DNA from 4 places in the Paenibacillus andongensis genome. Region 3 is predicted to be linked to each of the others. Evidence: predicted binding sites of a transcription regulator. Region 3 holds the regulator's gene; each other region holds the start of a gene.

Region 1 (8,086 bases), 1.9 Mb from region 3:
CCATGGCATCCAGCAGCTTTGCACGGTCAAAAACATTAATATTCAGATGATGACCGTAATTGGCCATATAGCCATCGAGCATGGAAACAAGATTCGAGATGCGTGACTCCTCTTCCCTGCCAAGTGCCTTCGGTACGATGGAGAACGTGTTGGAAATACCGTCGAGGCAATGCTCGTAGGGAATCTTGGCAACAGAAGCCAATGAGGCCAATGCACCTTTCCGGTCACGTCCATGCATAGGATTGGCGCCTGGTGCGAAGGGCTCTCCGGCTTTGCGCCCATCTGGGGTGCTTCCTGTCTTTTTCCCATAGACGACATTAGAGGTAATGGTCAGAACGGACATCGTGGGCACTGCCCCGCGATACGTCTTATGCTTCCTGATCTTATTCATAAACGTTTCCGTCAATTGAACGGCAATGGCATCTACACGATCATCATTATTGCCATACTGCGGGTACTCGCCTTCAATTTCAAAGTCGACCGCAATGCCATTTTCATTGCGGATCGGGCGTACCTTCGCATATTTTATCGCACTCAGTGAATCAGCAACTACGGACAATCCGGCGATACCTGTTGCCATCGTGCGTATAATTTCACGGTCGTGCAACGCCATCTCAATCCGCTCATAGCAGTATTTGTCATGCATATAGTGAATAACGTTAAGTGTGTTCACATACAGCTTCGCAAGCCACTCCATGATCGTATCGAATTTCCCCACTACTTCTTCATAGTTCAAAATATTAGAAGTCAAGGGAGCTAACCGGGGCCCCACTTGTATCCCTAGCTTCTCATCCACACCGCCGTTAATGGCATAGAGCAGAGCCTTGGCCAGATTGGCGCGTGCGCCGAAAAATTGCATCTGCTTGCCGATGCGCATCGCGGAAACACAGCAAGCAATACCGTAATCATCCCCATAATATGGCCGCATCAGGTCATCATTCTCATATTGAATCGAACTGGTCTCGGCCGATACTTTTGCACAGTAAGCTTTGAAGCCATCGGGCAGCTTGGTCGACCACAGCACGGTCAGGTTCGGTTCAGGTGCAGGCCCTAGATTGTATAAGGTATGCAGAAAGCGGAAGGAATTTTTCGTCACTCGCGCTCTGCCGTCCAGTCCCATGCCGCCAATTGATTCTGTTACCCAAGTAGGGTCTCCACTGAAAAGCTCGTTATAGTCGGGGGTACGTAAAAATTTGACGATGCGAAGCTTCATAACAAAATGGTCAACAAGCTCCTGCGCCTCTACTTCCGTCAATGTTCCATCCGTTAGATCTCTTTCGAAATAGATATCAAGAAAGCTCGATACGCGCCCAAGGCTCATCGCCGCTCCGTTCTGCTCCTTGATGGCTGCCAAATAAGCGAAGTATAACCATTGTACGGCTTCCTTGGCATTCGTCGCCGGCTTCGCAATATCAAAGCCATACGTTTTGGCCATCTGTTTTAATTCGCCCAGACTGCGGATCTGCTCGGAAAGCTCCTCTCGCAGCCGGATGACATCTTCGGTGATCGCATCCACTTCCATTTGCAGGAGGTCTTTCTTCTTTTCTTCGATCAACCGATCCACACCATACAGAGCGACACGTCGGGAATCACCAATAATGCGGCCACGACCATAAGCATCAGGAAGCCCTGTAATGATTGCAGCCTTACGCGCTGTTTTCATTTCCGAGGTGTAGGCATCGAACACACCTTGGTTATGTGTTTTACGAATATCTGTAAACACTTGGATCATTTCTTCCGGCAGCTTAAAGCCATAGGCCTCGCAGGCGTCGATGACCATGCGAATGCCGCCGAAAGGCTGCACAGAACGCTTGAGCGGAGCATCGGTTTGCAAACCGACAATTTTCTCTTTGCTCTGTGCGATATAGCCTGGTGCGTGAGAAGTAATCGTGGACACTGTCTGGACATCGATATCCAAGACGCCTCCATTCTCCCGTTCTTGGCGGGTCAGCGTGCTAACTGCCTGCCACAGCTGATCTGTAGCTTCTGTAGGACCTGCCAAGAAGGAATGATCTCCTTCGTAAACCGTTATATTTTGATCGATAAAATCTTTCACATCAATGGTCGTTTGCCATTTGCCTTTCACAAACCCACTCCAACAACGGCCTGCCTTTAAGTCCTCTTCTCGTATTGCCATGGTGGTACCTCCTTAGGTTTGCACGATTAAAACTTTCCGTAAAAAGCATTCCGATAAACGTCAGCGAGCTCTGTCACTAGAGGCATCCGAGGATTCGCTGTTGTACATTGATCTTCAAACGCCCGATCCGCCAAGTAATCTACACGCGTCTCGAATTGTTCCGCATTGAATCCCAAATCCTGAAATTTCTCAGGAATACCGAGGATTTTATTCAGCTTACGGATGGCCTCGATGAGACTGTTTACTCCTTCTTCCGTTGTCTTCGCTGGAAGCCCAAGCATACGCGCGATTTCCGCATAGCGTTGATCCGCTATGAAGTGATCGTATTTCGGGAACGAAGTGAATTTCGTCGGTTTTTGAGCATTATAGCGAATTACATGCGGCATCAAAATCGCGTTGGTGCGACCATGCGCGGTGTGGTATTCGCCGCCCCATTTATGCGCCAAACTGTGGTTAATACCCAGGAAAGCGTTCGCGAAGGCCATTCCGGCGATCGTTGAAGCATTATGCATTTTCTCACGTGCAATTGGATCTGCTGTGGCAAACGATTTCTCTAAGTTTTGGAACACCATTTGGATAGCTTTCATGGCTAAACCATCGGAATAATCATTCGCCATAACGGATACGTAGGCTTCAATAGCATGGGTTAGGACGTCCATTCCCGTGTCGGCTACCGCCGTCTTCGGCAAGCTATACACATAGTCAGGATCAATGATGGCAACGTCCGGTGTAAGCTCATAATCAGCAAGCGGATATTTGGTATTGCCCTTCTCTTTGTCTGTAATTACAGCGAAAGACGTCACTTCGGAGCCAGTCCCAGAAGTCGTAGGTATCGCGACGAATTTCGCTTTGCGCCCTAGACGCGGATATTTGTAAACCCGTTTACGAATATCCATGAATTTTTGCTTTAAGGCATCAAAGCTCGTATCTGGGTATTCATAGAACAACCACATCGCTTTAGCCGCATCCATCGGTGACCCGCCACCTAACGCAATAATGCAATCCGGCTGGAAGCTTGCCATCTGTGCCCGGCCGCGTTCCACCGTTTCAACAGATGGATCGGGCTCCACATCCGAGAACACTTCGATGTAGACTGGCAGCTGTCGTTTGCGGAGGTAATATTCTACACGTTCTACGTAACCTAGCTTCACCATCATGGGATCCGTGACAATCATGACGCGTGTAATGTCAGGCATTTTTTCTAAATACTGTGTAGCACCTTTTTCAAAATAAACTTTTGGCGGTATTTTAAACCACTGCATATTGACTGTTCGATAAGCAACTCGCTTCACATTGATCAGATTCACGGCGCTCACGTTAGAGGTTGTGGAGTTATGACCGTAAGAACCGCAGCCTAGTGTTAAGGAAGGCAAGTTAGTATTATAAATGTCTCCAATAGCACCGTGGGTGGAAGGTGAATTGACAATAATGCGTCCTGTTTGAAGCTTACCTGCGAACGCTTGGATGACCTCCGCATTCTGAGAATGAATGACGGAGGAATGTCCCATACCGCCAAACTTCACCACTTCCACAGCCCGATCAATGCCTTGCTCAGCATTCTTCACTTTGTAACAAGCGAGCACAGGGCTAAGTTTTTCAGCCGATAATGGAAATGCCTCACCAACGCCTGCTAACTCCGCAACTAGTATTTTCGTAGCCGCAGGCACCTTAATACCAGCCATCTCAGCAATTTTCGCAGCAGGTTGTCCGACTATTACCGCGTTAACCGCACACTTCTCAGCGTTAATCACCAACTTGGAAACTGCTTCTGTTTCTTCTTTATTTAAGAAATAACAGCCCTGTTCAATCATTAACTTTCTTGTTTCCGCATATACCGATTCTTCAATAATAACCGCTTGTTCAGAGGCGCATATCATCCCATTGTCAAACGTCTTGGATAAAATCAAATCATTGACAGCTTGCTGCAAATTCGCTGTTTTCTCAATGAAACAAGGCACATTGCCGGGTCCAACACCCAAAGCTGGCTTTCCAGTACTATAAGCTGCCTTCACCATTGAAGACCCTCCCGTTGCCAGAACAAGCGCTACATCCGGATGATTCATCAGCAGTTGGGTAGCTTCCACAGATGGATGCTTTACCCATTGAATGCAATGCTCCGGTGCGCCTGCTTTAACAGCTGCGTCCAGCAATGTCGCTGCAGCTGCGCTGCTAGATTGTTGTGCAGATGGATGGAAAGCGAATATGATTGGGTTGCGGGTCTTTGCCGCGATTAATGACTTGAACATCGTCGTCGAAGTCGGATTGGTAACGGGCGTCACGCCAGCAATAATGCCCACGGGCTCAGCAACCATTCGGTAGTTCTCATACGAGTTTTCCTCAATCACTCCAACTGTCTTGTTATTTTTAATGCTGTGGTAGATATATTCAGTAGCAAATAAATTCTTGGTAATTTTATCTTCGTAAACACCCCGACCGGTTTCCTCAACAGCAAGCTTGGCTAGAACCATGTGCCTATCAATGCCTGCTAATGCCATTTGCTGAATCATTTGGTCAACCTGCATTTGATCCAGCTTCAGAAATTGCTGCTGAGCTATCTTCGCTCTGGCTACCAGCTCATTGACTTCGTCTTGAGCAGAAATCTGTTCAATCCTCTTCGCTTCTTTTGTTGTCATGGTTCATTCACTCCTTTATTTTCAATCCATGTGAAGCTGTTGTCTTGAAGTTCTACCTTTAGATTAAACTTAATCAGGAACCCCAACTATGACAAAAATCACAAGATGAAGGATTAGAGCGCTTAATTCCTTGAACGATTTGTGAATATTTTCACATTCTAATTTACAGGTGTAAGACGGCAGTTCTATGTGCATAAAACTTGCCGCTCAGGCTGACATACCGACCAAAAAGCTCATCGCCGACAATGCTCAACTTTTTTCCCGTATTTCTTTAAGGTGAACCAAGAACTTTCTGTTTTCTGCGAATCCATATAACAAATCCAAACACGATAACACACGTCAAGGATACCCATGAACTATATAAAAAAACTTGCCTCATCCCGTAAGCTGAGCTCATAATTCCACCTAAGAAGCTGCCGATAATACGGGCGGCTCCAAGGCTGAGCAAGCCGTTAAGTGTTTGACCGCTGGCCTTCCATTCTGAAGGCACTTCACGGTTGATAAACGTGGCAAGCGTAACAGAAAGCACGATGAAAATAAGTCCGTGCAGCAGCTGCACCGGTAAGATCCAAAGCGGATTCCCGATTAAGGTAAACAAGAACCACCGGATCGAAGATGCGAGCGCGGCCACAATCAGAAGGGCTGAGATAGGGACGCGTTTGAAAATCCAGCCGGAAAACAGAAGAAACGGCAGCTCGCTGAGTGAAGAAATCACCATCGACCAGCCTAGCAGCATGCTGTCTCCTCCCATCTCCTTGAAGTAGATTGGGAAGAATGCGTAATAGTAACCCAAGGTGATTTGAACAACAAAGTTGATACCCAAATAAAACATCAGCTTACCGTTACGGAAAAGCTCCCGGAAACGTTTGCCGGTGACATTAGTCTGGCGGCCGGCAGCTGGCGGAAAACGCCAGAGAAACAGCAATGCGGCGGCCATAGTTCCGGCGTAGACAGGGAACATTGAGCCAATGTGTGACTTGGCTGCTATACCGAAAGCAAGAGACATGACAGCGAAGCCCACTGTACCTCCCAGGCGAATCCAACCAAAACTCCAAGTGGGACGCCTGTCCAATTCTTCCAATGTAATCGCATCACTGATTGCAAATATAGACGTCTGAAAAAATGTGAACACACAGATTAACAAAAGCAGGTAAATGAAATGATGTGAGAGCGGGAAGAACAAAATGGAAACACCGCTACCCATCAATAGAAAGCGAAGTACGCTATTCTTCGTCTTGGCCCGGTCACTGAGCGCCCCCCAAACCGGTTGGCCAAACATCGCAACCAAAGGTCCAAGGCTAAGAAGCATCCCGATTTGCTCCTGAGAAAATTTAGCGCTATGCAGGTAAACCGGCATAAATGTGCCGTAAACAGCGTTTCCCATGTAGATGACTACGTAAAACAACAAAAAAGCGTTCATCTTCGTTGTCAGCCCCTTCTTTCCTTTTAGAATCATACATCATTTAAGAAGCAATCTCTTCCTTTTCACGAACGAGAAGTCGGCAGTATTAACTGTACGACAGTGTAGTATGCGGTTCAAGAACTATTTTTTAGGAAATTCGAGATGTTGGTCGGGGATGTCCGAGTGGTTCGACTTAGCTTCTCAGAGGAAGGAGTTTATCAGTTTTTGTCGAAATTCATAGGTACTATTAACTACTTCAGGAGAAACATATGAAAAAGCAATTTAATACCTCAAAAATAGATCCTAATCCAAGTACGGAAGCTATCATTGCCTTGCAAAATGAAAATGATTACCTCAAAAAAGCCATTCTCGATATCGTGCAAGGTATTGAAAGTGAGGCTGCAGATAGTTTTTTTATACACTTGGTTCAATATCTAGCTCGCGTTTTAAAATGCTCCTATGCTTTCATTGCTGAAGTCGATCACCAGTCCGTAAAAACGATCGCCATGTATCAGAAAGGAGAAATGATAGAGCAATTTGAATACACGTTGGAATATACACCTTGTGAAAATGTAGTAAATGAAAAGCGTCTTTGTTGTTATCAAGAGTGTGTGCAGAACTTATTTCCCTTGGACTCGGATTTGACCAAATTTGATATTCAAAGCTATCTGGGTATTCCTCTCTTACATGTCGATGGTACTGTCATTGGCATACTTGTTGTGATGCACGATCAACCGATTCATGACAGGTTTCTCGCAGAAACGATACTGAAAATTTTCTCGTTTAGGGCATCCGCTGAGCTAATACGATTGTTGGAAGAGAAAAAACTAAAAATTAGCGAGCAGAATTTACTAACTTTAATTCATACGATGCCAGACATTGTTGTTTTTAAAGATGGTAAAGGCAGATGGATCGAAGCGAACAACGCGGTTCTCCGACTATTTGAGTTAAAACAAGATACATACAAAGGTAAAACGAACAGCGATTTCCAAAAAACCAATGAATTTCACAAAGAAATGTTCATTACATGTGAAAAAACGGATCAAGAAGCCTGGGAGGCAGGCAAACCTATTATTTTCGAAGAAGAAATTAAACGTTCCCGCGGTGCAAGTATGATGGTTGAATATACCAAAGTGCCCATTTTTGATCATAAGGGAAACCGACAATGGCTCATTGTTATTGGACGTGACATTACGGATCGGAAATTCCTACAAGATAACTTAATAGGTCAAAATGATATTTTGGAAATGATCGCAAAAGGCAAACCACTTCGTGATATTTTGCATCGAATTATTGAATTAGTCGAACAACAAAGCGGCGCTATTTGCTCGATTCTTTTATTGGAAAAAGAATGCTTGAAACATTGTGCAGCACCAAACCTTCCAGAATCCTACATTCGTGCGATTGATGGCGTGGAAATAGGGCCAACTGTAGGTTCATGCGGAACAGCCGCTTTCTTCAATACCAAAATCATTGTTTCTGATATCGGAAATGATCCACTATGGGATGACTATCGGGAGATTGCATTCCTTCACGGTCTTAGAGCTTGTTGGTCCGTGCCGATAACGGATAAAAATAATCAGGTGCTTGGAACATTCGCCATGTACTACAAAACTCCCAATTCTCCCCAAACCTATGAGCTTAATTTGATTGAACGAGCGGCCTATCTGGTAAGTTTGGTGATTGAACGGGATAAAGCGGAAGCAACCATTCGTCACATGGCTTTTCATGATTCTTTAACCGGACTTCCGAATCGAAAATCGTTTCAACATATGCTCGAAGAAGCCATTGTTGATGCTGAGCAAAACGATCAAATCGTTTCCGTGCTTTATCTGGATTTAGACCATTTCAAAATGATCAACGATTCCATGGGGCACTCCTGGGGAGATGTTCTACTGCAGAATGTTTCGGATC
Region 2 (8,086 bases), 2.6 Mb from region 3:
CTGGCGAAATCAGCCAAGTGACGCATACGTTTACGAAACCAGGCGAGTACCTTATTTTGTGCAACGAATATTGCGGCGGAGCGCATGAATTTATGAAAACGACGATTATCGTGAAATGATGGGAAGAAGCACAGAAGGGTGGAAGTCGGCATGAAGAAAGGGCAATTGGAATGGTTTGAAAATAAATTCGATCTCAAAGATGGGAGGCTGGTCGTAGCACATATTATCGTGGCTTTCCTTGCACTGCTCATCGGAGGGATCGCGGGGCTGCTGCAAACATTAGTGAAGAGCGGGACGGTTAAGCTCCCTTACGGGATCGGTTATTATGAACTGCTGACTGCGCATGGCGTGTTGATGGCGATCGTATTTACGACCTATTTCATTATAGGCTTTCTTTACTCAGGCATTTCCTACACGTTAGGCGGAAAGCTGCTTCCGATTGTTCATCGCATGGGATGGCTTGGATTTGCTTTCATGACGGTGGGAACAGCCCTCGGGGTAGTGATGGTTTTGACAGGAAAAGCGAGCGTGCTGTATACGTTCTACGCGCCAATGAAAGCTTCTCCTTACTTTTACATCGGATTAGCCCTATTGGTGGTAGGAAGCTGGATTAGCGGGTGGGGCATCTTCTATCAATTGAAGTATTGGAAAAAGACACATCAAGGCAAGATTTCTCCGTTGTTTGCATTTATGGCGGTCATCACGTTCCTTATGTGGCAAATTGCGACCATCGGTGTTGCTGCCGAAGTGCTGATTCAGCTCATTCCATGGTCCTTCGGATGGGTAGAAACGATTAATGTGATGCTCAGCCGTACCCTGTTCTGGTACTTCGGCCATCCGCTCGTATATTTCTGGTTAATGCCTGCGTACATGTGCTGGTATGTCATTATTCCGAAAATTATCGGAGGCAAAATCTACAGCGACGCGCTCGCCAGATTATCCTTTGTCCTGCTTTTGCTATTTTCCATTCCGGTTGGCTTTCATCATCAATTGATGGAGCCGGGCATTAGCTCATTCTGGAAGTACCTGCAGGTCGTCTTGACCTTCATGGTGGTCGTTCCGTCATTGATGACCGCATTCTCGCTATTTGCTACCTTTGAGATCAATGGTCGTGCCAAGGGTGCCAAAGGGCTGTTCGGTTGGATAAAAGTCATGCCATGGAAAGATGTTCGATTCTTCGCGCCATTCCTCGGTATGCTGATCTTTATTCCAGCTGGCGCAGGCGGATTAATCAACGCAAGTAATCAAATGAACGCGGTGGTTCATAATACGTTATGGGTAACAGGGCACTTTCACTTGACGGTTGCGACGAGTGTAGCGCTCACGTTCTTCGGGATTACGTACTGGCTGCTTCCAGCCGTCACGGGCCGTGTGCTTACGAAGCGCATGAACAAGCTTGGGATTATTCAAGCGATCATTTGGTGTGTAGGCATGTTCTTTATGTCAGGTGCGATGCATCTTGTTGGACTATTCGGTGCACCGCGGAGAACGGCATTCACGACCTATGAGGGAAATGCGGATGCGGCAGGCTGGATGCCGTATTATGTTTTCATGGCTATTGGCGGTACGGTACTTTTCATTGGCGTGCTGTTGATGGTGTACAATGTCTTCGCTCTTCTTCGGGCGCCGAAGGGTGTGACAGAGTATCCAATCGGCGAAGCGATGGAGCAAGCGGAAGCGACTCCGGCCTACTTGGATCGTTGGAGTGTGTGGATCAGCTTATCGGTGGCGCTGATACTGATTGCTTATACGGTACCGTTAATGGATATGATTATGCATCCAGGTGTCGGTTCCAAAGGGTTTGTCACTTGGTAAAAGGAAAGAAGCACCGGACTTTATGTGAAGTAAAGCTGGTGCTTTTTTTACAATGAAGTGAGGCTGGAAAATAGGGACCTGGAGGGGTAACAATGTTTCTAGATGTTCGAGTGTCTGGCGGACAGGTGAATATAACGCTTAGGGGCAAAATTTATGTGGATGAAGCAACGATCATAAGGGAGAAGCTGTTTCCTTATTTGGATAGAGGATGTAAGCAATTTGTTTTTAACTTACGTGATGTTGACTATATCGATAGTTCTGGACTCGGCGTACTAGTTGCGCTTCAGAAGAGAGCTCATTCTAATGGTGGCGAGGTGGTCATTAAGGGTCTACAGGGGGATGTCAAAGAACTGTTCGAGCTGACTCGCTTAACGAATGTTTTTGAGATTCAACCCTAATTTTGTCCTATTCACGTGAAAGAAGTCGCTTACCTAGAGGTGATAATCGAAATGAAAGATAAGCTGCGGCTTTATGCACGTGTATTTAAAAAGGTTATGGAATCCATCATGATTACAGACTCTGGAGGCGTTATTTTATCGGTCAATCCTGCATTTACAACGACTACCGGCTATACGGAGGATGAAGTGGTGGGTCAAACGCCGCGTATCTTGTATTCTGGCAAACAAAAACCTGAGTTCTATATTCATATGTGGGCAACGATTCATGAAACGGGTGGTTGGAAGGGCGAGATCTGGAACCGACGGAAGAACGGGGAGCTGTATCTCGAATGGTTGACGATCAGTGCTGTGAGGGATAAGCGTGGCAAAATAACCAATTATGTAGGCATTTTCATAGACATAACGGAGCGCAAGAAGTCTGAGAAAAAATTGCAGCTGCATGCCAGAGTATTCGAAACAGCGAGTGAAGGGATCATGATTACGGATACAAAAGGAACGATTTTATCGGTCAATCCAGCGTTTTCCGAAACAACTGGTTATTCGGAGGATGAGGTTTTAGCTCAAACGCCGCGCATGTTACATTCCGGCGTGCAGGATGCCGAATTTTATATTCAAATGTGGGCATCAATTCATGAAACGGGCAGCTGGCAGGGCGAGGTATGGAATAAGCGAAAGAATGGGGAAATCTATCCCGAATGGCTGACGATTAATGCCGTTAGAAATGAGAATGGCAAAATCTCCAATTATGTCGGGGTTTTCACAGATATTACAGAGCGTAAGCTGTCGGAAGAGAATTTAAAATATTTGGCCCATTACGATGTATTGACCGGGCTCCCGAATCGATTCTTATTTCATGACCGACTGAGTCATGCGATTAGGCAGGCCAATCGTCAAGGCCACTCGGCTGCCCTGATGTTTATTGATCTCGACCATTTCAAACTAATTAACGATACTTTGGGACATGTAGTTGGAGATCAACTGCTGCTGAAAGCTAGCAAACGGCTGGAAAGCTGCGTTCGAACCGGCGATACGGTATCACGATTTGGCGGCGATGAATTTACGGTCATTCTACCCCGCATTCATGAAACCAAAGATGCACTGCTTGTAGCGCAAAAAATATTGGAAGAGCTGGCCCTTCCTTTCTTCCTAGCCGAACAGGAGCTGTTCATAACGGCAAGCATTGGAATCAGCGTGTATCCCTTGCATGGAGAAGATAGTGAAACCTTGATCAAACAAGCCGATTCGGCCATGTATCGTGCCAAGGAACAGTCCAACAATTATCAGCTGTACACTTCCAATATGAACGCAACCTTCTACCGGAAAATGAAACTGGAAAACGGGTTGCGAAAAGCGTTGGAGAAAGACCAATTAAGAATTGTGTACCAACCGCAAATGGACATTCGTACGGGCCGGATCAACGGCATAGAAGCCTTGCTTCGCTGGGAGCATCCCGAGATGGGCATGGTATCGCCGAATGAATTTATTCAGATCGTAGAAGAAAATGGACAAATTGTCGAAATCGGAGAATGGGTGCTGCGCAAGGTTTGTGAGCAGAACAAGGCCTGGCAATCCGCAGGCTATCCTCCCTTGAAATGTGCCATCAATCTGTCGCCCCGACAGTTCAATAATAAGAATTTGATTGAAACGGTCAAGCAGATATTGAAGGAAACGGAGCTGGATCCGAGTTATCTTTGCTTCGAAATTACGGAAAACATCAGCATACACCAAATTGAGTCGGTATTGACGGTTCTGCATGAGTTTAAAGAGATTGGGCTGGAGTTAGCCATTGATGATTTTGGCAAGGGGCATTCCGCTTTAAGTTATTTGAAAAAGTATCCCATTGATACATTGAAAATTGATAAATGCTTCGTTCAGGGTATTGAAATGGATCGAGGGAATGCATCGATTGCCAAGGCTATGATTGATATGGCTCATGGCTTGGGGCTCCGAGTGATTGCCGAGGGCGTAGAAACGGAAGATCAGTTGGCTTTTCTCAAGGACCTCCATTGTGATTCTATACAAGGATTTTGGTTAAGTCGACCGCTGCCTCCTGAAAGGATCGAATCCTTCTTCATGGCTGACGAAGGTTGATCCAGCATACGATAAAAAGCCTTCCTACATGCCTCAGCAGTGCATGTAGGAAAGCTATTTCCAAAGACAGAGACCAATCTCATCTCACTTTAAAGATCTCAATTTGTTTCTTTAAACTTGCGGATTGATCTCGCAATACATCGGAAGATGCAGCGATTTCCTCCATCACGGCCGTCTGTTCCTGTGTTGAAGCGAACACGCCCTTCGCGCCTAAAGAAATTTTGGCGGCAATGTCGGTGACATCTCGAGCTTCGTTCAAGGTGAGCTGTACTTGATCCGCTTGGCTTGCGACCATGGATGCCATATGATCCACGAGTTGATCGACCTGATTAGCTTCACCAACAATACTTTGAAGCGCTGATGCTGTTGTCTCCCCATTGGCGGCTTCTTTATTGACCATTTCGAATTGCTGTGTAATTTTGAAGACCACATGCTTGACCTCAGACTGAATTTGATCGATAAGCTGATTAATGTCATGAACCGCATGCGAACTTTGCTCGGCGAGTTTCTTCACTTCACCGGCAACTACGGCAAAGCCTTTGCCATGTTCCCCGGCTCTCGCAGCCTCAATGGAAGCATTTAATGCCAATAAATGGGTTTGATTGGCGAATTCACCCACAACGCTCGAAATCTCGCTGATTTGCTTCGCATTGCTTTCCAACCGTTGAACAGTATGGATGGATTCTTGATTGGAAATCGCAAGATTTTGCATCCCAGTAACTAACGACTGAATCACTCTTGCACTATCCTTAATGGTAATAATCATTTGCGTCGTTAAATGCCGGGCTTCATGGGCTTCTTTATTGATATCATCGGTGGTTCTCATGATTTGTTCCACGGACATGAACATGGCTTCGGAAGATTTCGATTGCTGTTCAGCCCCATGGGAGATATCTTCAATCGTCGTAGTGATCAGTTCCACATGAGCTGCTGCATGTCCAATCGCTGATCTCAATTCATCCACATGCATATCGGTTCCTATGAAGTTAGTTGAAATTCCATCAATGATATCTCTTAAATTCCCGATCATCATCGAGAAAGAAAGGCCGAGTGCTCTTAATTCATCATCCGATTTGCTTGGAGTAATAGCAATTTGCAAATTTCCTGCGGAGGCCTCATTCGCTGCGTCTGTAAGCTGCAGTAAGGGTTTAATGAACCATTTTGCCGCAATCCATCCCAGAAATCCTGTCCAGAAAATACCGAGAGAAAGGGTGATCCAAATGAACAGCCAATCCGGGATGTAATCTTTCAATAAATCTTGCAGGGTGAAAATAAAAAAAGCACTTGTCCCATAGGTTACGGTGGATACTACCGTGATGCCAAGTACCATTTTCTTGACTATGCTCCATTTAAATTTCTTCATCTTCGTCAGTCCCCATTCTGCCTGTTTCTGTGATGATTTCTTCCAATAAGCACTTTCCAAAAATATAGCAGAATCTTGAAAGCGTAGATGTGATGTTTCTCACAGCGATAATCGGCAAAGCCTTTATACTAGAAATAGAAGCAAAAGACGTATATTGGAGGGATGAATATGGCACCACTTTCAATAACCTGTATGTTGGGAATAGCCTCATCCAACCCAGATGAACTTGATTTTGCCACGGATCGTCTGAAGGAAGAGCATAACCAATTAAGACAGCAGCTAAAGGCTCTCGAACATAGCGCTAAGGAAGTGAGCCTGCTGGATGATCCTGCGGAGGGCGTTCAGGTCTTGCAGCAGCTAAGGCAGCAAACCGCTGATTTTGTGGAGGCACTGGAGCGCCACGCGGAATGGGAGGACCAGGAATTGTTTCCCTTTCTGCTTGATTATTTTCATCGACAATCGGCTCCATCGATCACTCCCTCCTTTTGGGTACTGGAAAAGGATCACCAGCTGGCGATTTCATTTATCCAGACCTTCAATGAAACCATCATCGATTTAACGCCAATTGTCATCAAAAAACAGCTGATTGAGGCTGCGGCGCACCTCATACAGGCCTGCTTAATCTTAAACGATCACTTCACAATGGAAGAACAGCTCGTAATTCCTTTAACGGAGAAAGTGCTAACGGACCTTGAATCCTTCTTTTCATAGTTAATTGGACCATTTCAATCGGGATGCTACATGCGGCAAATCTCTTTCGGGCAGTTTTCGCAGTGGCATACATCGCGGAGATAGGTTAAATCCTTAATCACGATATGGCCATTTTCAATCTCAAGCGCATCTTCCTTCTTCATATCACTCAACATCCGATTGACACTTTCCCGTGTAGCTCCTATCATATCGGCCATTTCTGTATGATTGATCTTGTAATTGATCAGCGTATGTTCACCGTTTGGAACGCCATATGAATTACTGAGCCTGATAAGTAACGAACAGAGTGCGCCTGGTTTTCCGTACATCATCAAATCACGGAACTTCGTTTCAGTCATGCGGTGCATAAGCCCCATCCATTTCATAAACTCAATGGCCAAATCCCCATGCTGCCAAAGTAATACTTCGAGGTCTTTTCGTTGAATGACCCCAATCTCGCAATCGGTTGTGACTTCTGCGCTAAAGCTTTGTACAGAGTTCTGAAAGGGATCGATCTGACCGAATAAATCACCCGCCTGATGCAGAGATATAATGAAGCTTTTACCCGTTTCCGACAGCTTAGTGATGCGTACTCCGCCTTTCATTACGTAGTACAATTTATCCGCGACATCACCTTCCCAGAACAGATAATCACCTTTCTCCGCATGTTTCACATACATAATACTTTGTAATTTATGGAAATTTTCCTCGGAAAAAAAGGCAAGAATACCTTTAACAGCCATCTGTACCAACTCCTCAACGTTTCTTTGTTATCTCTATCTTAACGGGTTCAGATGGTTTTGTTTATCGGGAGTTCTGCTGATCTTTTGGGGGGGAAACTCCCTATTTGGTGTGAGATAAATCACAAGTTAATCCCTTACTTTCCTGATGACTCCTGAGGTAATTTGCAGGTGAATTCGCGCAATGTCCTGATTGCGAAATCAGGGTTTTCCCTGACATACAAGATGAGCGGAAACGTCTACAATGTTAATTAAAATAAATCGGCTCTGGTGCGTAAGGAAATGGAGGTGGCCAGTATGACTCATGGGGATGCAAACATCATAGAAGAGCTGGAGCGATTGCGAAGCCTATCGTCAAGTGATTTTATCGCACTGGCGCCATTGCATGACAAAGTCGAGCGCATTCGTTGGAAATATGCTTCAGGCAGCAGGAATGAACGCTATCAGCAAATGGTGATTAAATCAGGTCAAGGATTAGCAGGTTCCGTCCTGCGCCTAGGCAGATGGGTGAAGCTCGATGACTCGCATCCTGACTCGGATCAAGTGCGACGAAGTTGTCCTGTCCTACTTGCTGAGCAGCTGCAGACAGCAGCGGTATTTCCAATTTTAATGGATTCCGATAATCTCTTGATAAAAGGTTTGCTGTTCATTGGCAAAAGAACACAGCCCAGATATGCTGAGGCCGAGCTTATTGTCGTTCAGAAAGGTCTTCCTACATTGGCTTGGTATCTGAAGGAGAATACAGGGGAAATGGCAAAATGAGTTCCATTACTGGAATTCATTTTATTTGTTATTAGTAATACAATAGGAGTAATGATAGGGTAGTTCTAGCCGATTTATTGGAGGATGGGTATGCCGAAAATTCTGGTAGTTGATGATCATGCCGTAGTCAGGTCGGGATTAATGAGCCTGCTGAATGGTAAGCACAGCATGGAAGTTATCGGAGAGGCTGCCGATGGACAAGAAGGTATTCAAGCAGCCCAATTGCT
Region 3 (8,086 bases):
TATGTGGAATCACATGAAACAATTACACCGCAAGAGCTTGAAAGCTTGGTCAGCCAACATATCGCGACTACACCATTAGCCGTCATTGACTATGTAGAGGTATTAGCTTATCCGACATTAGAACCTTTTGAAAATAGCCATCATACCGATTCTATTATTATTGCTTTGGCCGTGAAATTCGGCAAAACGCGTTTGATCGATAATTTAATTTTACAAGTAAGGAAGTGACCTCATGTTTCGAACGATGATGAAAGCGAAAATCCACCGGGCAACTGTTACGGAAGCGAATTTGAATTATATCGGAAGTATTACGATTGATGAAGATTTGATCGATTTGGTTGGTATGCTGCCGAATGAGAAAGTGCAAATTGTGAATAACAACAATGGCGCACGTCTTGAAACTTATATTATTCCGGGGCCGCGCGGCACAGGTGTGATTTGTTTAAATGGGGCAGCTGCTAGGTTGGTTCAAACCGGTGACACGGTAATTATTATTTCTTATGCGATGATGACTGATGAAGAGGCCAAGAAGCATCAACCTACGGTTGCCATAATGGGTGAAAATAATAAAGTGGCGCAGCTTCTCAAACAAGAAGAGCATTCCACGATCCTTTAAGAGGAACACTTCCATGCATGAAATCGGCTCTGTTTACAAAGAATGAGGATAAGCTTTCGAAGCAAAGGTGGGATGCCAAATGTTTAAGCATTTATTTTCCACAATGAACGAGGTTTTGGAAGAAATCCAAAAAGAATATCCGAATAGTGGTGTGGAAAAAAAGGCGGAGCTCGACGAACAACTGCAAGTGTTGAAAACGATGAGCGATGAGTTCATCGAGGCGTGGCTGCTTTTTGAGGAGAAGTTGGGAAAGTTTTATGGGGCCGTACCGATGAGTACCCAAACCCTTCATGATGAGCTGATGGATCTAGACGTGTCTGGGAAGCAGACAGATGAATTCATGAGGGGCCAGGGATATTACAAACTTTATATGTACGATCAAGCGATCAAAGAATTCGAAGTGCTGATAAAGAGGCAGCCGGATTTCTTGCTAGCTAGGGTTTATTTAGCGATGGGGCATCTGCGCAAAGGGGAATTTGGAGAAGCATATCAACACTTCAAGTTCCTTCTGCCCTTGACCGACAATACCAAGATGAAGGCTATTTCTTACAACGCTATGGGCTGTATACAAGTGCAAAATCAGAATATGGAAAAAGCCTTCGAATATTTTCAAAAAGCGTATCACACCGATCCTTCTTGCATGGAGCCGCTGATCAATTTGGACGAATCCTAAAACGGAAGCGGCTAACTGGGTATTCCCTTTTCCTAATAAGATTTGGTATGCTAGGAGAAGTGCAGGACGAAAGGATTGAAGATACACGTCATGAAATTTGCAGTTTTGGATTTTGAAACGACAGGAAGTCAGCCTGCGGATGAAATTATTCAGGTTGGACTCGTCATTATAGATCAATTTCAAATTACTCACAGGTATACTTCTCTGGTTAAACCAGTGATAAGTATACCTTCTTCGATTACAACCCTTACAGGGATTACGGAAGATATGGTTGCGGATGCTCCCCCGCTTGACCAAGTCATGGCGGATATGTTTCCGCTATTGTTTGATTGTGTACTTGTGGCGCATCACGCGGCTTTTGATTTATCCTTTTTGCAAAAAGGATTAACGAAAACAGGATACCCGCACTTCACAGGACGTGTGCTGGATACAATGGATTTGCTGCGCATCCTATTTCCATCTATTTCGAGTCTTCAGCTCAGCATGGTAGCCAGTTTGTTTGGTATTGATCATGAAAGGCCACACCAAGCGGATAGTGATGCGGAAGTCACGGCGGCCATTTGGATTATTTGTTTGGAGCGTTTGCTGGGGTTGCCGCTTCTTACTGTTCAACGCTTGCAGCATATTTTTGAAAATGGTAACAGCGATTTGGGTTGGTTCCTTGACGAAATATGCTTATACAAAGAGTCTATTACCAGTGTTGATATGGATACGAATCGGTATTTCCGGCAATTTACACTTAATGTCACCGATTGGGGCGAAGAGGATGATACGCGTAAAGACTCTGATGCGGATGATTTAGGTGCATCTTTTACCGAGTTCCATCAAGGTTTGAAAACAGCTTTAAGAGAAAAATTCGAGATCTTCGAAGATCGTGAATCCCAAGAGCAAATGATTCGGGAAGTTGAGAAGTCGCTAAGGGCTGATCAGCATTTGATGATTGAAGCGGGGACAGGAACAGGGAAGTCGCTTGGGTATTTGATACCATCCATTTATTATGGCATCAAGTATGAGAAGAAAGTGATCGTCTCTACACACACGATTAACTTGCAAGAACAGCTCCGAGAGAGGGACATTCCACTCTTGAAGGAGATTTTCCCTATCCCATTCAAAGCTGCTGTGCTTAAAGGCAGAAGTCATTACTTATGCTTGCGCAAATTCGAAACAAAGCTAACTACACGTGATTACGAGAATGGCAAGGAAGATCCGATTACGGCAGCGCAAATGGTTGTATGGCTTAGTGAGACGGAGCATGGAGATGAAGAAGAGCTGCATTTTGGAAACAAGGGTGCGCAGTTCTGGTATTCGGTTGCAAGTGACACAGATTCTTGTTTGAATCGCATGTGTCCTTGGTACAAAAAATGCTTCTATCACCGCGCTCGGAATGATGCCAATACGGCCGATGTGATCATCACGAACCATTCCCTCCTCTTCACGGATATGAAGGCTGAGAACCGCCTTCTACCTTCTTACAAGCACCTTGTCATCGATGAGGCACATCACTTTGAAGAAGTGGCCAGTAAGCATCTTGGCATTGAGCTGCATTCTTCCGCATTTTATCATTCGCTACTATGGCTATATAAAGATAATCGCAGTGGCCAATTGCCGATGCTGCGGTTTCGATTGCAGAAATCGGATGAGCAGCCTGAACGCACCGCCGCTTGGAGTCAAACCATTGACGGGCTTTTCCCAAAAATCGTGAAAATCAAAGAGGATTGGGACCGGCTCAGCGAAGCGCTCTATGAGTTGTTATCTTCTAGAAGCGATCCTGCGCAATCGGAAAACTCACAATATGTACTCCGGATGAAGCCCGAAACGCTTCCACCTGAGTGGCGAGAGCTTCTGATTATGGAAGACAATATTTATTTGAATGCGAATGATTTACTCCGAACGCTTGATAAATTATTAAATGAAGTGAAGGACATGCAGGAAGTTTTCGGGGTCCAAGGTTTAGTCACTGACTTGAATGGTACGGTAAAGGAACTGTACAATCACCGAGATGCCCTGCACTTTTTTATGAAAATGGCCGATGAGGGTTATGTGTATTGGATGGAAGCGGGCACGTATGCCAAATCCAAATCACTGCAGCTTGTATCGGTACCTACGGATGTAAGTGGACTGCTACAGCAGCATTTCTTTGAGACCAAAGACAGTATTATCCTGACATCCGCGACTTTGTCTGTTAATAAATCATTTCAATATTCTGCGGATCAATTAGGGTTAGTCATCCCTGAGGATGAAGAATCGGGCAAGTTGAAAACCGTTCAATTGCCATCTCCATTCAATTACAGAGAGCAAGCTCTCGTCGTCATTCCTCGGGACTTTCCGACGATCAAAGGTGCCGGTGATCCTGTTTTTATCAACGCACTTATTGAGTCGCTTAGTGAAGTTGCGCGAATTACCAAAGGTCGTATGTTGATTCTGTGCACTTCGAATCGCATGCTGAAGCAAATTTATGCTGGCATGAAGGATCTCTTGAAGCCGCATGGGATTACGGTGCTCGGGCAAGGGGTAGACAGCGGCAATCGGAGTAAACTGACCCGGATGTTCCAAGATAACAAAATGTGCGTCCTACTGGGCACCAGCTCGTTCTGGGAAGGTGTCGACATTCCAGGAGATGCGTTAAGCTGTCTTGCTATTATACGATTACCGTTTCAACCGCCTAATCATCCTCTTGTTGAGGCCAAGTGTGAAAATATTAAGAAGCGCAACGAGAATCCATTTATGAAATTTTCTGTGCCTCAGGCTGTCATTCGATTTAAGCAGGGCTTTGGCCGACTGGTCAGACGTGCATCCGATAAAGGCATCGTAATCATCTATGATACTCGTGTCATTGATACGTATTATGGCAAGCACTTCCTTTATTCATTGCCTGGTCCGAAGATTGAGCATATGACGACCGAGCAAATGTTACCTAGGATTGAAGAGTGGATGGGGGAGGCGTAGCGTTGAAAACACAAAAAATATCGGAAGCAGTCGTCAGGAGACTGCCCATTTATTTACGCTTTCTGAATGAACTTGCAATGAAAAATATCTCGACGGTATCTTCGCAGGATTTGGGTCAAAAGCTTGATCTGAATCCGGCACAGATTCGCAAGGATTTGGCTTATTTCGGGGAATTCGGCAAAAAGGGAATCGGCTACGACATTGCTTACTTGATTGAGAAGATTAGACAGATTCTGAAATTAGATCGCCATATTCAAGTTGCTCTTGTTGGAGCGGGTAATCTAGGCCGCGCTTTATGCAATTATAATACTTATTTACGGAATGATATGAAAATTGTCGCTGTGTTCGATGCAATGCCAAGCAAAGCAGGAGAATCGATCAACAATCTAGTCGTTCAACCGATGCATGAGATGAAGAAAGTTTTATCTGAATTAGGCGTCCGCATCGGCATCATTACGGTCCCTGCGAATGAAGCTCAAAATGTAGCTAATCAATTCGTAGACTGCGGGATTGAAGCCATATTGAATTTTGCTCCGGTCATTATTAAAGTTCCTCCGGAAGTGCGTGTGCATCATGCGGATTTTACAACCGAGTTGCAAAGTTTAGCTTATTATTTGGATTAGAAAAAGGCACGACCCAATTCGCATGGGTCGTGCCTTTATTTTTAGAAAATGAGTCTGAACAAAACGAAGTAAATCGAGAATGCGAGAGCGATGCTGATTGGAATCGTAATAACCCAAGTAATCAACATGCGTCCAACAGTGCCCCATTGAACTTCATGGAAGCGCATGACACTGCCTGTTCCGATAATCGCAGAGGAAATAACATGCGTCGTTGATAATGGTTTACCCAAATGCGTAGAGAATTGAATAACGAGTGATGACGTTAAATCCGAGGCAAAGCCATTGATCGGCTCGATTTTAACAATCTTACCGGAAACGGTTTTAATAATTCGCCATCCACCGATGGATGTTCCAAGTCCCATGGCCAAAGCGGCAGCAATTTTCACCCAAATAGGTACTTCCAGGTCGGTTTGAACACCGGCTGCGACTAAACCAAATACGATAATACCCATTGCTTTCTGTGCATCGTTTCCACCGTGGGAGTATGAAAGTAATCCCGCGGATAAAATTTGCAAGGTACGGAATACGCGATTAAGCTTTGATCTTGATGTATTCCCAGACCATATAATGATGTACTTGATCAAGATCATGATTAGGTAACCTAGGGCGAAAGCAATAATAGGCGATAAAACCAAAATGATAATAATTTGAGTAAAACCACTCCAATTCACTGCATGGACCCCAGCGCCAGCGATAACAGCTCCAGCAAGAGAACCAAGCAGCGTATGAGAAGATGATGAAGGAATCGCCAGATACCAAGTTAATAAGTTCCAGATGATGGCCGCTAGTAAGGCCGCGATGACGATTTCAACGCCGTTTTCAATTTTGGCTGGGTTCGCAATGCTTCCTCCAACGGTTTTGGCAACCTTTGAGGAAACCATAGCTCCGACAAAGTTGAGTGTGGCGGCCATGGCGATGGCTACACGCGGACTTAAAGCACGTGTGGAAATGGATGTTGCAATCGCATTAGCTGTATCGTGAAATCCATTAATGAAATCAAAAAGTAAGGCAAGCACAACGATAACGATTAAATAAGTTAACATGATTTCCTCCTAAGAGTTTTCCATTGGGAAAACTTTCTTCGTACACATAGAACACGAAGGTGCTTTATGAATAACGAAGTACAACACTATCAAGGATATTGGCTACATCTTCACAAGCATCTGTTGTTTCTTCTAAACGCTCATAGATTTCTTTTAATTTAAAATCTTCATACGGGTCTTTACGTGTGATGAAAATTTGGCGAATCCCTTCGCGCATCAAACGGTCTCCGTCATTTTCGAGGGAATTAATAGCAACCGTATGCTCAGGAATTTGCATGTATTTTTTCTTCGCCAGAAGCTTGAACGCATCCAGCATATGTTGGCAAGAGTCTACAATGACAGCCGAAAACTCTTTCATATAAGAATCTGTATGGGATACAGCTAGATAATCGAAACGAGCAATGGTTGCTTCAATACCATCCGTAACATCATCCACTTTGGAGGCTAGAATCATAATATCTTCACGATCAATCGGTGTAATAAAGACTTTGTTCAAACCTTTAAAAATTTCGTGAGTTATGGAATCGCCTGCATGCTCTAAATCATGAATCGCTTTAACATATTCAATAGGCGGTTTATCCCCCATCATGGCTGTGCGAAATAGTTGAGCTGTTTGCAATGCGTTTTCTGCAGCACGGATGAGAAGTTGCAAGAAATCGACTTCGTTCTTTTTCGTGAATAACGTTGTCATATAATCCTCCTATATTTTGCTATATGTACTAGTTTTTGATCGAATATTTAAGATAAACAGACCAAATGACAGTAAAAACTCACGAAGTTAAAAATATCATAACAATTGTATGGAAAGCAACGAAAATTCCGTGAAATTTTACAATTTCTTAACATGGTGAAGCTTCCTTGATTTTACAAGCCCGAAGATGTAAAGTTTATAAAGCAGTGTTTGTTAATAGAATGAGCATAGAGAGGGATTTTTAGTATGAAAAAAACATTAATTATGAACGGTATTTTTATCTCAAATAATGAAGCAAAATCGTCTATCAAGGGCTGTATGGTCGTAGAGGGCAGCCTGATTACATACATCGGTGAGGAAATACCTGAACCTCGAGAAAATTATGACGAAGTGATTGACGGCACGAACAAGCTTTATATGCCTGGTCTTGTGAATACGCATGGACATGCAGCGATGTCGCTTTTACGCGGATACGGAGACGATCTCGCTCTCCAAATTTGGTTAGAAGAGAAAATGTGGCCGATGGAAGCCAAATTCACCTCTCAAGATGTGAAGTGGGGGACGCTTTTAACTATTCTGGAAATGGTTAAAGGTGGTACGACGACTTTCGTAGATATGTATGACCATATGAACGAAGTTGCTAAGGCTGTTGAAGAGTCAGGTATGCGCGGTGTTCTGACCCGAGGCATTATTGGTCTTTGTCCACCAGAAGTACAAGACGCTAAATTAAAAGAGGCTACCGAGTTTGCTAAGAACTGGCATGGCGGTGCGAATGGAAGAATCACGACGATGATGTCTCCACATGCGCCTTATACATGTCCACCGGACTATATCGAGCGGATTGTTCAAGTGGCCCATGATTTGAACCTGCCCATCCATACTCACATGTCGGAGACCCATCGTGAAGTTCAAGGAAATGTGGAACAATACGGTTTGAGACCCGTCGCACATCTAGAAAAGCATGGTGTGTTCAGCAGACCAACTCTCATCGCGCATGGTGTTCATCTCACTGATGAAGAAATCAGTATCCTTAAGCAATATGATGTACGTATTTCCCACAACCCAGGAAGCAATTTGAAGCTTGCTAGCGGTGTTGCCCGAGTTCCTGAGCTTCTTCGTGCAGGCGTGAAGGTTTCGCTTGGAACAGACGGAGCAGCTTCCAATAATAACTTGGACATGTTCGAAGAAATGAGACTTGCCGCGCTGATTCATAAAGGTGTTTCCGGCGATCCTCTTGCTGTACCTGCTGCAGAAGCACTGCTTTTGGGAACAAAAATGGGTGCAGAATCCATATGGTTAGATAATGTAGGTTTACTACAGGCTGGGATGAAGGCAGATTTCATCGCACTGGATATCGATCAACCACATTTCCTTCCGAAAACGGACTTTGTTTCCCATATTGTTTACTCTGCTTGTGCAAAAGATGTAGTAGATGTGTGTGTAGACGGAAATTGGATTGTTCGCAAAGGTGAATGTTTAACACTTGATGAAGAA
Region 4 (8,086 bases), 1.7 Mb from region 3:
GCAAAATCCATCCGAATAACCGTATCGGAAGCGGCGGCCTGCAAGCAGACCTGCGAATGTCAGCTCGCTTAAACCTTCCGGGAGCGGCATGATGGCCGACAGGGAATGGGCTGGTGGTCCGCCAACAAAGATGCTTACTTTAAGCGGTTCTCCCTTACGGTTCGCTTTATGCTGGTGAACGCCAATGCCGCGGTGAATTTGGTAATGCAGGCCGATTTCCTTATTCGTCGCATAGTCATTACCAGTCAGTTGTATCCGGTACATCCCCAAGTTCGCGTTCATAATCCCAGGATTATCGGGGTCTTCGGTATAAACTTGCGGCAGCGTGACGAAAGCCCCTCCATCCATTGGCCAGTGCTTAATCAATGGAAGATCGGTTATCGCTACTTCCTTAAAGCCGGAAACACTACCTCCATGCTGAAGCGGCAGTGCCTTTGTTGCAGCTATCGCCGCACTAACATGCCGAATTGGCTGCCTCAACGCCCTCATTGGATCGTTGCGCAGAGCGATGACGCTCTGTGTTGATTTCCAGGTCTGCCTAAAAATAAACTTACTTCGCTCCAGTGAGCCGAACAGGTTTGAAACCGCTCTGTATCTAGTTCCTTTCAGATTCTCGAACAAGAGGGCCGGACCTCCGGCATTGAACACACGCAGGTGAATTGCAGCGATTTCCAATTCGGGGTCCACTTCTTCCCGGATCCGGACGAGATGGCCATTCCGTTCAAGGTCGTTTACACATGCTTCCAACGTTGGGTACATCTTTAGTTTACTCCTATCATTTCATCGAATTGCTACGGAATATAGAAACTTACATAACCTTATTTTACACTAGGAGATGCGATTACGCTAAACCAGCTAATAGCCTCAGGGTTGTCCCTAATATAAAAATGCTTATCCTTTACTTTTCCCCTTTGAAATTGCCTGCCCATTACACTGGATTCATAATGTTCTCCCCCGGTATCCCTCCGATTTTACAGCTTGGAATATTGTGCAGGGACGGTGTGGCTCACCGTCCTTTTTACAATGATAGCGGTTGTGAGTTGGTAGACGGCTTGAACCTGCATAATCATTCCATTTGCTGGAAACAATAGGGCTACACGTTACTTGAAGGGGCATGGTTTCATGGGCAATTTCGTTCAGGAAATGAAATCCACATTCGCCGAGCATGATGATTTTTTCATTCACGAAGAGCAATTTGATCATACGGCGATTTTTCTTATAGGATTTAATTCGCTCATCAATTTTTCCAAGTCCAATTTATACGTTCGGCAAATGGCGGAATTATCTGGTTCCGTTGATGAACTATTTACGAACCTCAGTGATCAGCATGATGTTGATGCTAAACAAATCATAAGGGCCGTTCTAGAAGGCAAATTGGTCATCTTAACAGGAGATGATCAACGTAACGCCATTGTGGAACCCGTCCCCCAAAATCTGAGGAGAAGCATTGAAGAGCCCAAAAATGAAAGCCCTGTTCAAGGTCCTTTGGACGCCTTTGGAGAGGATATTGATATTAACATAGGACTGATCCGAATGAGACTGGGCACTGAGCGTCTGATCCATAGCTCATATCAAGTCGGAGAGCTGCCAAAGCGAAGGATTTCCATGCTTTATCTTAAAGGAAAAGCTCCGGATGAACTTATTGAAAAAATAGACCAGAAGTTGAAACAAGCTCACTCAGATATTGAAACGATAAATGACCTGAATATTCTTTTTGGTGCCCACAAATTTGTACCTGTCAGTCATTTCTCCATAACTGAACTTCCGCTACAAGCCGTCTATTCGTTAAAACGGAACAGAGTCGTTCTCTTTTTGGACAATACTCCCTACGCTTTTGTTCTTCCGCATCTGTTCTGGGATATGTTGTCCACTGCAAACGATCGCAATTTCCATGTCAGTTTCACATATTTGATTCGAACCCTCAGGGGATTGGGGATATTGTGCAATCTCATCCTTCCCGCTTTATATATTGCCATAACGTCAGTCAATCCTGAAATATTGAAAATAGACCTCGCCTTGTTTGTCGCAGAAAGCAGAGAAGGCATTCCGCTAGCACCCTTATTTGAAACCCTTGCTATGGTCGTATTAGTTGATTTAGTGACTGAAGCGATTATCAGACTCCCCAAAACCGTAGGACCGACCGTTACGATGGTTGGAGGAGTCATACTAGGCCAAGGGGTCGTGGAAGCGAAATTGGTCAGTAATTTATTGGTCATTGTCATCACCGCAATGTTGATTTCAGGTTCAGCAATCGTTGGAGTTCAAAACTCGTTGTACATTCGTACGCTAAAATACTTTATTTTAATTTCGGCATCCGTTTTCGGCATACTGGGTATATGTACCGGATTATTATTTGTATGCATAATTCTGGCAAGTTTTAAGACATGCGATATTCCGTATATGGCATTTCGGATAACGGAAAAGGGGGATGCCAAGTGAACCATAGGGTACAACTTGGAATGTTGGTTTGTGTCATGAGTGGGGGCTTCGTTTTTTTGCAGTATCCCAAAATCATAAATTCGATCACGGTAGGTGGTCATTGGGTAGTGATTCTTTGTACAGGATTGCTGCAAATGGTATTTACGCTGATCTACAAAAAAGGGTTGGATTATTTTCCGAAAAAGGATGTGATCGATATATTTAGGCAAATGGGAAAGTGGGCTGCATGCATCGTGCTTGTCCCTTTGGCATTTGTTCTCACAGCAATGGTTGGATTCGGCCTTCGCGCCCACAGCGATGCAACTATAGCAATTTTTTTGAATCGGACTCCTTCTTGGGCGGTTCTGGCTGTTTTCGTTTTCCTAGCTGCTTTTGCAGCAGTAAAAGGGTTGGAAACGATGATGCGTGCTTCTGTCATTGTATTCATTATCGTTAATTCATTGGTATTGTTCATAGCATTTACTGTAATCATCAATTTTGATGTACATAATGCTTCACCCGTTTTGCCTACATCTCCAAAATTTTTATTGAACACAAAGTTTTACTATCTATCGGGTTTTTCAGCGTTATTATTTATAGGCTTCGTGCCTTCCGAAAACAATATGAAATACGGTCAACTGTTTATGGTATGTACCTATGTGACGTTGCTCATTCTCCTCATAATTTATCTTCCGATTTTCGTATTTGGACAAGAAACGCTTGTCACGTTTCGTTATCCGGTAGAAGAGGCGGTGAATATCGTTGACTTGAGATGGTTTATATTCAGTCGGCAAACGGTGTTCTTCGGCATCTCATTAATCGGATTCACGATCTTCTTGAATGCCGTAATACTATGGATGACCGGACAAATTATGCAGAAAACGTTCAATTGGCAAAGAACCAAATCTTATTATTGGATCATTGCTTTGGCTCTAATCGCATTTCTTATGGGAGTATATGTCCCAAACCGGGACATGGTTGAAAAACTTTTGGTGTTGAGTACAAATGCTCACGCTTTGTTTATCGTCATCATTACATTTACCATTTTTATCTATGGAGTCTTAGGTAATCTAAGGATGGCGAGTTATGAAAAGAAATAATCGATTCAAACTTTTCATTGTACTTACGGCTTTAACCCTTCTATGTGGTTGTTGGGATGTTAAAGAAATCAATTTACGTACCCCTCCTTTACTCATCGGCATTGCCAAGGGAAACGATGATGAATACAGAGTGACACTGTATATTCCCGTAACGCAAAAAGGTAAAACAACATCAAGAATAGTAACGGGGAAAGGCAATTCAATTTTCAATATTCTGCAACAAATGCAGACAAACTCTGATGATGCCCTCGATTACACACAAGTACAATTCATTCTTATCGAAAACAACTTGGCAGAGAACGAAGAGGAAATGGGTAAACTTTTTCGACTTTTAATGGAGATGGAGCAACTGCCGTCCAAAGCGTTGGTTGCCATTACAGATGAGGGTATTGAGAAAATGCTGTCGAATATTGACAAAGTAACAGGTGCTCAAATTACCTCTATCCATGAATTTTTTAATAAAGGGGAGTGGGCACCAGAGGTTTCGAGTACCCGCATTATGGAATTTTATGGAAGTTTATATTCCTATACGAAGGATATAAACGTTCCGATCGTCATTTCCGGCAAAGAAACAGTATTACGCTTCGAAGGCTCCGCTTTTTTCAAAAAAGAGAAAATGGTGGGACGGATCAACTCAAAGGAAAATCTGCTAGTTAATTTGTTTCATCACCGCAATGTAACAGGCGAGATTGAGAGCCTGGGTTCTGCCGACATGATCGTAAAAAACAGCTCATTGCACATCAAGTCGTCAATGAAAAAGGATGAACCGTTAGTGTCATGCGATTTGAAATTAAAGATACATGTTATGGAAAGAAAAGAGGGCGTGACGGATAAACAGATCCAAGAAGAACTCGAAAAGCAGATCGAAAAGCGGTTTAACAAGATATTCGAACAAGCCCAAGAAAACAAATCAGATATTTTTGGGTTTGGCCAACATTTCCGTAATCAGATTCCATATCAGGAATTAAAAAACTGGAGAGAAGAATATTATCCAAAGCTAAAAGTGAATTTTCAGGTCCATGTAAGCCATTTGTAATTTCAAGAAGCGCCTCCTTATCTTTATCAGAGGCGCTTTTAATAATCCCACTCGATCGTAGCAGGCGGTTTGGAAGTTCTTCAATCTTTATTTTCCCTGATCAGTAAGTGAGTTAATAAAGTTGTAATACATTGTTCAAACCCTATTCACATCTTATGTGAAAAAAATCACATACATGAAGTAAGATAGAAATATATAACAAATCAAATTGAAAACAGAAGGTGATACCCCTTGAATCAAGCTCGAAAACATGAAAAACGATTGATGTACCTGATGTTCGTTGTTGCTTTTGTCATGTTGCTCTCTTTTATTCGCAAGTTTTTTTGAACATGAAAGTTACCAAGGGAGATGAGTCCATATGCCTACCTACGATTCCGTATTTTATAGTCGCATGCTCACTGAGACCACACTGGCATTTCATATTATTTTCGCTACCATCGGCGTTGGTGTTCCAGTCATGATTATGTTAGCTGAGTTAGCCAGCATCAAACGCAAAGATCCCTACTATGCCTTGCTGGCACGAAGATGGGCTCGCGGATTCGTTATCACCGTTGCTATTGGGGTGGTTACGGGTACGGCTATCGGGCTTCAGCTCAGCCTGTTGTGGCCGAAATTCATGGAGATTGCCGGGCAAGCCATTGCGCTTCCGTTGTTTCTGGAAACTTTCGCCTTTTTCATCGAGGCTATCTTCTTAGGGATTTATTTATATACATGGGAACGTTTAAAACCTAAACATCATTTGTTATTACTCGTGCCTGTTGTCATTGGTTCGTCTGCTTCCGCATTTTTTATTACGACTGTGAATGCTTTCATGAATACGCCGCAAGGCTTCACGCTAAAAGATGGCTTGATTACGAATGTACAGCCGATTCTAGCTATGTTTAATCCTTCCATGCCGACCAAGGTGGCACATGTACTTTCCTCTTCCTACATGACCAGCGCGTTTATCTTGGCAGCTGCAGCGGCTTACTCCCTTCTCAGGAAAAAAGGGGACACTTTATATGCTAAGAAAGCTTTAAAACTGACCGTGACTGCCGGTCTCGTGTTCGCCATTACTACGGCAATGATCGGTGATCTATCTGCCAAATTTCTAGCTCATACTCAGCCCGAAAAACTTGCCGCAGCCGAGTGGCATTTTGAAACGACATCGAATGCACCGCTCGTACTGGGTGGCATTTTGACTGAAAATAATGAGGTTAAATATGCGTTGAAAATTCCATATGCACTTAGTATCTTGGCAGGTGGAACTCCCGGAACCGAGGTCAAAGGGCTGAATGAGATTCCGAAGGATCTCCGACCTCCTTTATATGTACATTATTTCTTTGATGCCATGGTTGCTATAGGGATGTTTGTGATAGTCGTTGCCATTTGCCATATGTGGTATGCACGCAAAAAATCCCGTAAACCTTATCCGAGATGGCTTCTAGCGATTATCGTAGTGTGTGGTCCTCTTTCTATGTTAGGCATCCAATGTGGATGGTTTTACGCGGAGGTTGGTCGCCAACCTTGGATTCTGCGTGGTTATATGAAGGTAGCAGATGCCGCTACAACTTCACAAGACGTGGATACGATGTTACTGCTGTTCTGTTTACTTTATCTCGTTTTAGCACTGACTGCTGTAAAAGTATTATCCAAACTTTTTAGAAAAAACGATGTTGCAGATGAACTGATTGCACTTGGTATTTTCGGGGGGAGGACCCCAGAATGAGTCTAGAACTTGTTGGAATTACGGTTTTGTGGATTTTTTTATACGGCTATTTAATTGTAGCATCCATTGACTTTGGTGCAGGTTTCTTCAGTTACTATTCGGTTATCACGATGAAAAAACATATCATTCATAAGATTATTGATCGATATTTGTCTCCCGTCTGGGAAGTTACCAATGTATTCTTAGTTTTCTTCTACATCGGTATGATCGGTTTCTTCCCTGAAACTGCACGTTATTATGGGACCGCGCTACTTGTACCAGGTAGTATGGCTATCATATTGCTAGCCATTCGAGGCGCATACTACGCTTTCAGCAATTATGGTTCCAAAGATAACAAGTGGTACATGCTGCTCTATGGAGCAACGGGCCTACTCATCCCTTCAACCCTTTCTACGGTGCTAACCATTTCTGAGGGTGGAATCATCGTGGAACAGAACGGAACGATTTTGCTAGATTGGAGTAAGCTGCTTGGGAGCCCTTATACTTGGTCGGTCATTTTACTATCCCTAGTCAGCGTTCTCTATATTTCGTCCATGTTCCTTTCCTTCTATGCCTATAGAGCAAAAGACTATCCCGCTTTTGGCATTTTACGAGGCTATGCTCTTGTCTGGAGCGGGCCTACTATTCTAGCAAGTCTGCTTGTTTTTTTCACTATAAACCAGCAAAACCCTGAACATTTCCGCAACATGCTTAACCTTGGCTGGATGTTCGGAGCATCCTTTCTCTGCTTTTTAGTAGCCGTCTACTTCCTTTGGAAACAAATCAAGCTAGGTCTAGCGTTCATTTTGGTACTTTTACAATTTGCTTTTGCTTTCTTTGGTTATGGTAAGGCCCATTTACCGTATCTTTTATTTCCGTACATTTCCATTCACGAAAATTTTACTAACCAAGCAATGGGAACTGCGCTAGTCATTGCCTTTCTTGCAGGGCTTGTTATTCTAATCCCCTCTCTGTTTCTGCTTATGCGTCTATTTCTATTTGATGCTGATTATGTGCAAGGTAAATTGATAAAGAAGGGTGACTAAACTTATGGAAAACATGCTAATCCAATATGCTCCACCGGTATTTGTTATATTATCACTTGTTTTTATGATTCTATGGGTATCAAGAGCTAGTGAAGTCATAGAATATACGGATAAAAAATAACGGAACTAAAGCATGAGCAAGGGGTTGCCCATTATCGAACGATAGTGAGCAACTCCTTTTCTTCCTTCGGTGTTTGTTTAACCACCATAGCGCTTCAACCTTTACGAAGCACTTATGATTATTCGTGTTCAATATCCTTTTCCATCTCGTGTCTAAGCTCTTTTGGCGTTTTTTCTGGTTTACTTCCGAACCACTTTGTATATAGAGCTTCATAGGTTCCATCTTTGGAGACTGCTAGAATGGCCTTATTGATCTTTCCCATGTACATGTTCCGCTTTTTAGCAACGATTGCGTAGCTATCTTTGTTGAATACTTCCCCTACTTTTTTAAATTTTCCATCTGCTGAGTTTTGCACATAATCTTGAATGCTGTGCTCTTCAAAAATCACGGCATCAACGTTTTTATTTTTCAAATCATCGTAGGCGTCGGAGATATCCGCATAGCTTCTTATTTTGATCCCTTGAATTTCACTTGCAAATTGATAAGCAGTGGATCCGTTCCTTGTTGCCACCACTTTCTGGGCCAAGTCATCTTGGCTGTTGATCGTCTCGTTATCTGATGCGGTAAGTATCGCTTCTCCCGATTCAAAATACGGATCTGAATAATCTAATTTGTTCTTGCGGGCATTCGTGATGGTCATTCCGGCGATTGCCAGATCCACATCACCCGATTTTACAC

What was found. Region 3 encodes Rex, which represses fermentation and respiration genes when NADH is low (regulators of the CRP and FNR family bind a similar motif). Its sites were predicted from a motif close to TTGTGAAATATTTCACAA; they were not measured.
Region 1: adhE (bifunctional acetaldehyde-CoA/alcohol dehydrogenase) is a predicted target of Rex. The motif match lies at 4,910-4,927, and genes of this name have one in related genera.
Region 2: NYR53_RS31745 (hemerythrin domain-containing protein) is a predicted target of Rex. The motif match lies at 5,755-5,772, and genes of this name have one in related genera.
Region 4: NYR53_RS12505 (cytochrome ubiquinol oxidase subunit I) is a predicted target of Rex. The motif match lies at 4,710-4,727, and genes of this name have one in related genera.

The regions. Positions count from the first base shown of each region.
Region 1 covers NZ_CP104467.1:2,682,372-2,690,457, reverse strand. The annotation lists gene pflB (formate C-acetyltransferase) at 1-2,137, opposite strand, end outside; gene adhE (bifunctional acetaldehyde-CoA/alcohol dehydrogenase) at 2,164-4,770, opposite strand; gene NYR53_RS11820 (MFS transporter) at 5,042-6,226, opposite strand; gene NYR53_RS11815 (EAL domain-containing protein) at 6,442-8,086, shown strand, end outside.
Region 2 covers NZ_CP104467.1:7,113,687-7,121,772, reverse strand. The annotation lists gene NYR53_RS31770 (cytochrome c oxidase subunit II) at 1-119, shown strand, start outside; gene NYR53_RS31765 (cbb3-type cytochrome c oxidase subunit I) at 151-1,815, shown strand; gene NYR53_RS31760 (STAS domain-containing protein) at 1,908-2,213, shown strand; gene NYR53_RS31755 (sensor domain-containing protein) at 2,265-4,304, shown strand; gene NYR53_RS31750 (methyl-accepting chemotaxis protein) at 4,384-5,667, opposite strand; gene NYR53_RS31745 (hemerythrin domain-containing protein) at 5,836-6,378, shown strand; gene NYR53_RS31740 (Crp/Fnr family transcriptional regulator) at 6,405-7,100, opposite strand; gene NYR53_RS31735 (GAF domain-containing protein) at 7,395-7,859, shown strand; gene NYR53_RS31730 (response regulator transcription factor) at 7,950-8,086, shown strand, end outside.
Region 3 covers NZ_CP104467.1:4,535,353-4,543,438, reverse strand. The annotation lists gene panC (pantoate--beta-alanine ligase) at 1-228, shown strand, start outside; gene panD (aspartate 1-decarboxylase) at 233-616, shown strand; gene NYR53_RS20615 (tetratricopeptide repeat protein) at 720-1,289, shown strand; gene dinG (ATP-dependent DNA helicase DinG) at 1,380-4,235, shown strand; gene NYR53_RS20605 (redox-sensing transcriptional repressor Rex) at 4,238-4,858, shown strand; gene NYR53_RS20600 (inorganic phosphate transporter) at 4,900-5,901, opposite strand; gene NYR53_RS20595 (DUF47 domain-containing protein) at 5,966-6,592, opposite strand; gene NYR53_RS20590 (amidohydrolase) at 6,839-8,086, shown strand, end outside.
Region 4 covers NZ_CP104467.1:2,864,050-2,872,135, reverse strand. The annotation lists gene NYR53_RS12525 (UbiD family decarboxylase) at 1-759, opposite strand, end outside; gene NYR53_RS12520 (spore germination protein) at 1,123-2,439, shown strand; gene NYR53_RS12515 (GerAB/ArcD/ProY family transporter) at 2,436-3,518, shown strand; gene NYR53_RS12510 (Ger(x)C family spore germination protein) at 3,505-4,554, shown strand; gene NYR53_RS12505 (cytochrome ubiquinol oxidase subunit I) at 4,913-6,262, shown strand; gene NYR53_RS12500 (cytochrome d ubiquinol oxidase subunit II) at 6,259-7,287, shown strand; gene NYR53_RS12495 (transporter substrate-binding domain-containing protein) at 7,527-8,086, opposite strand, start outside.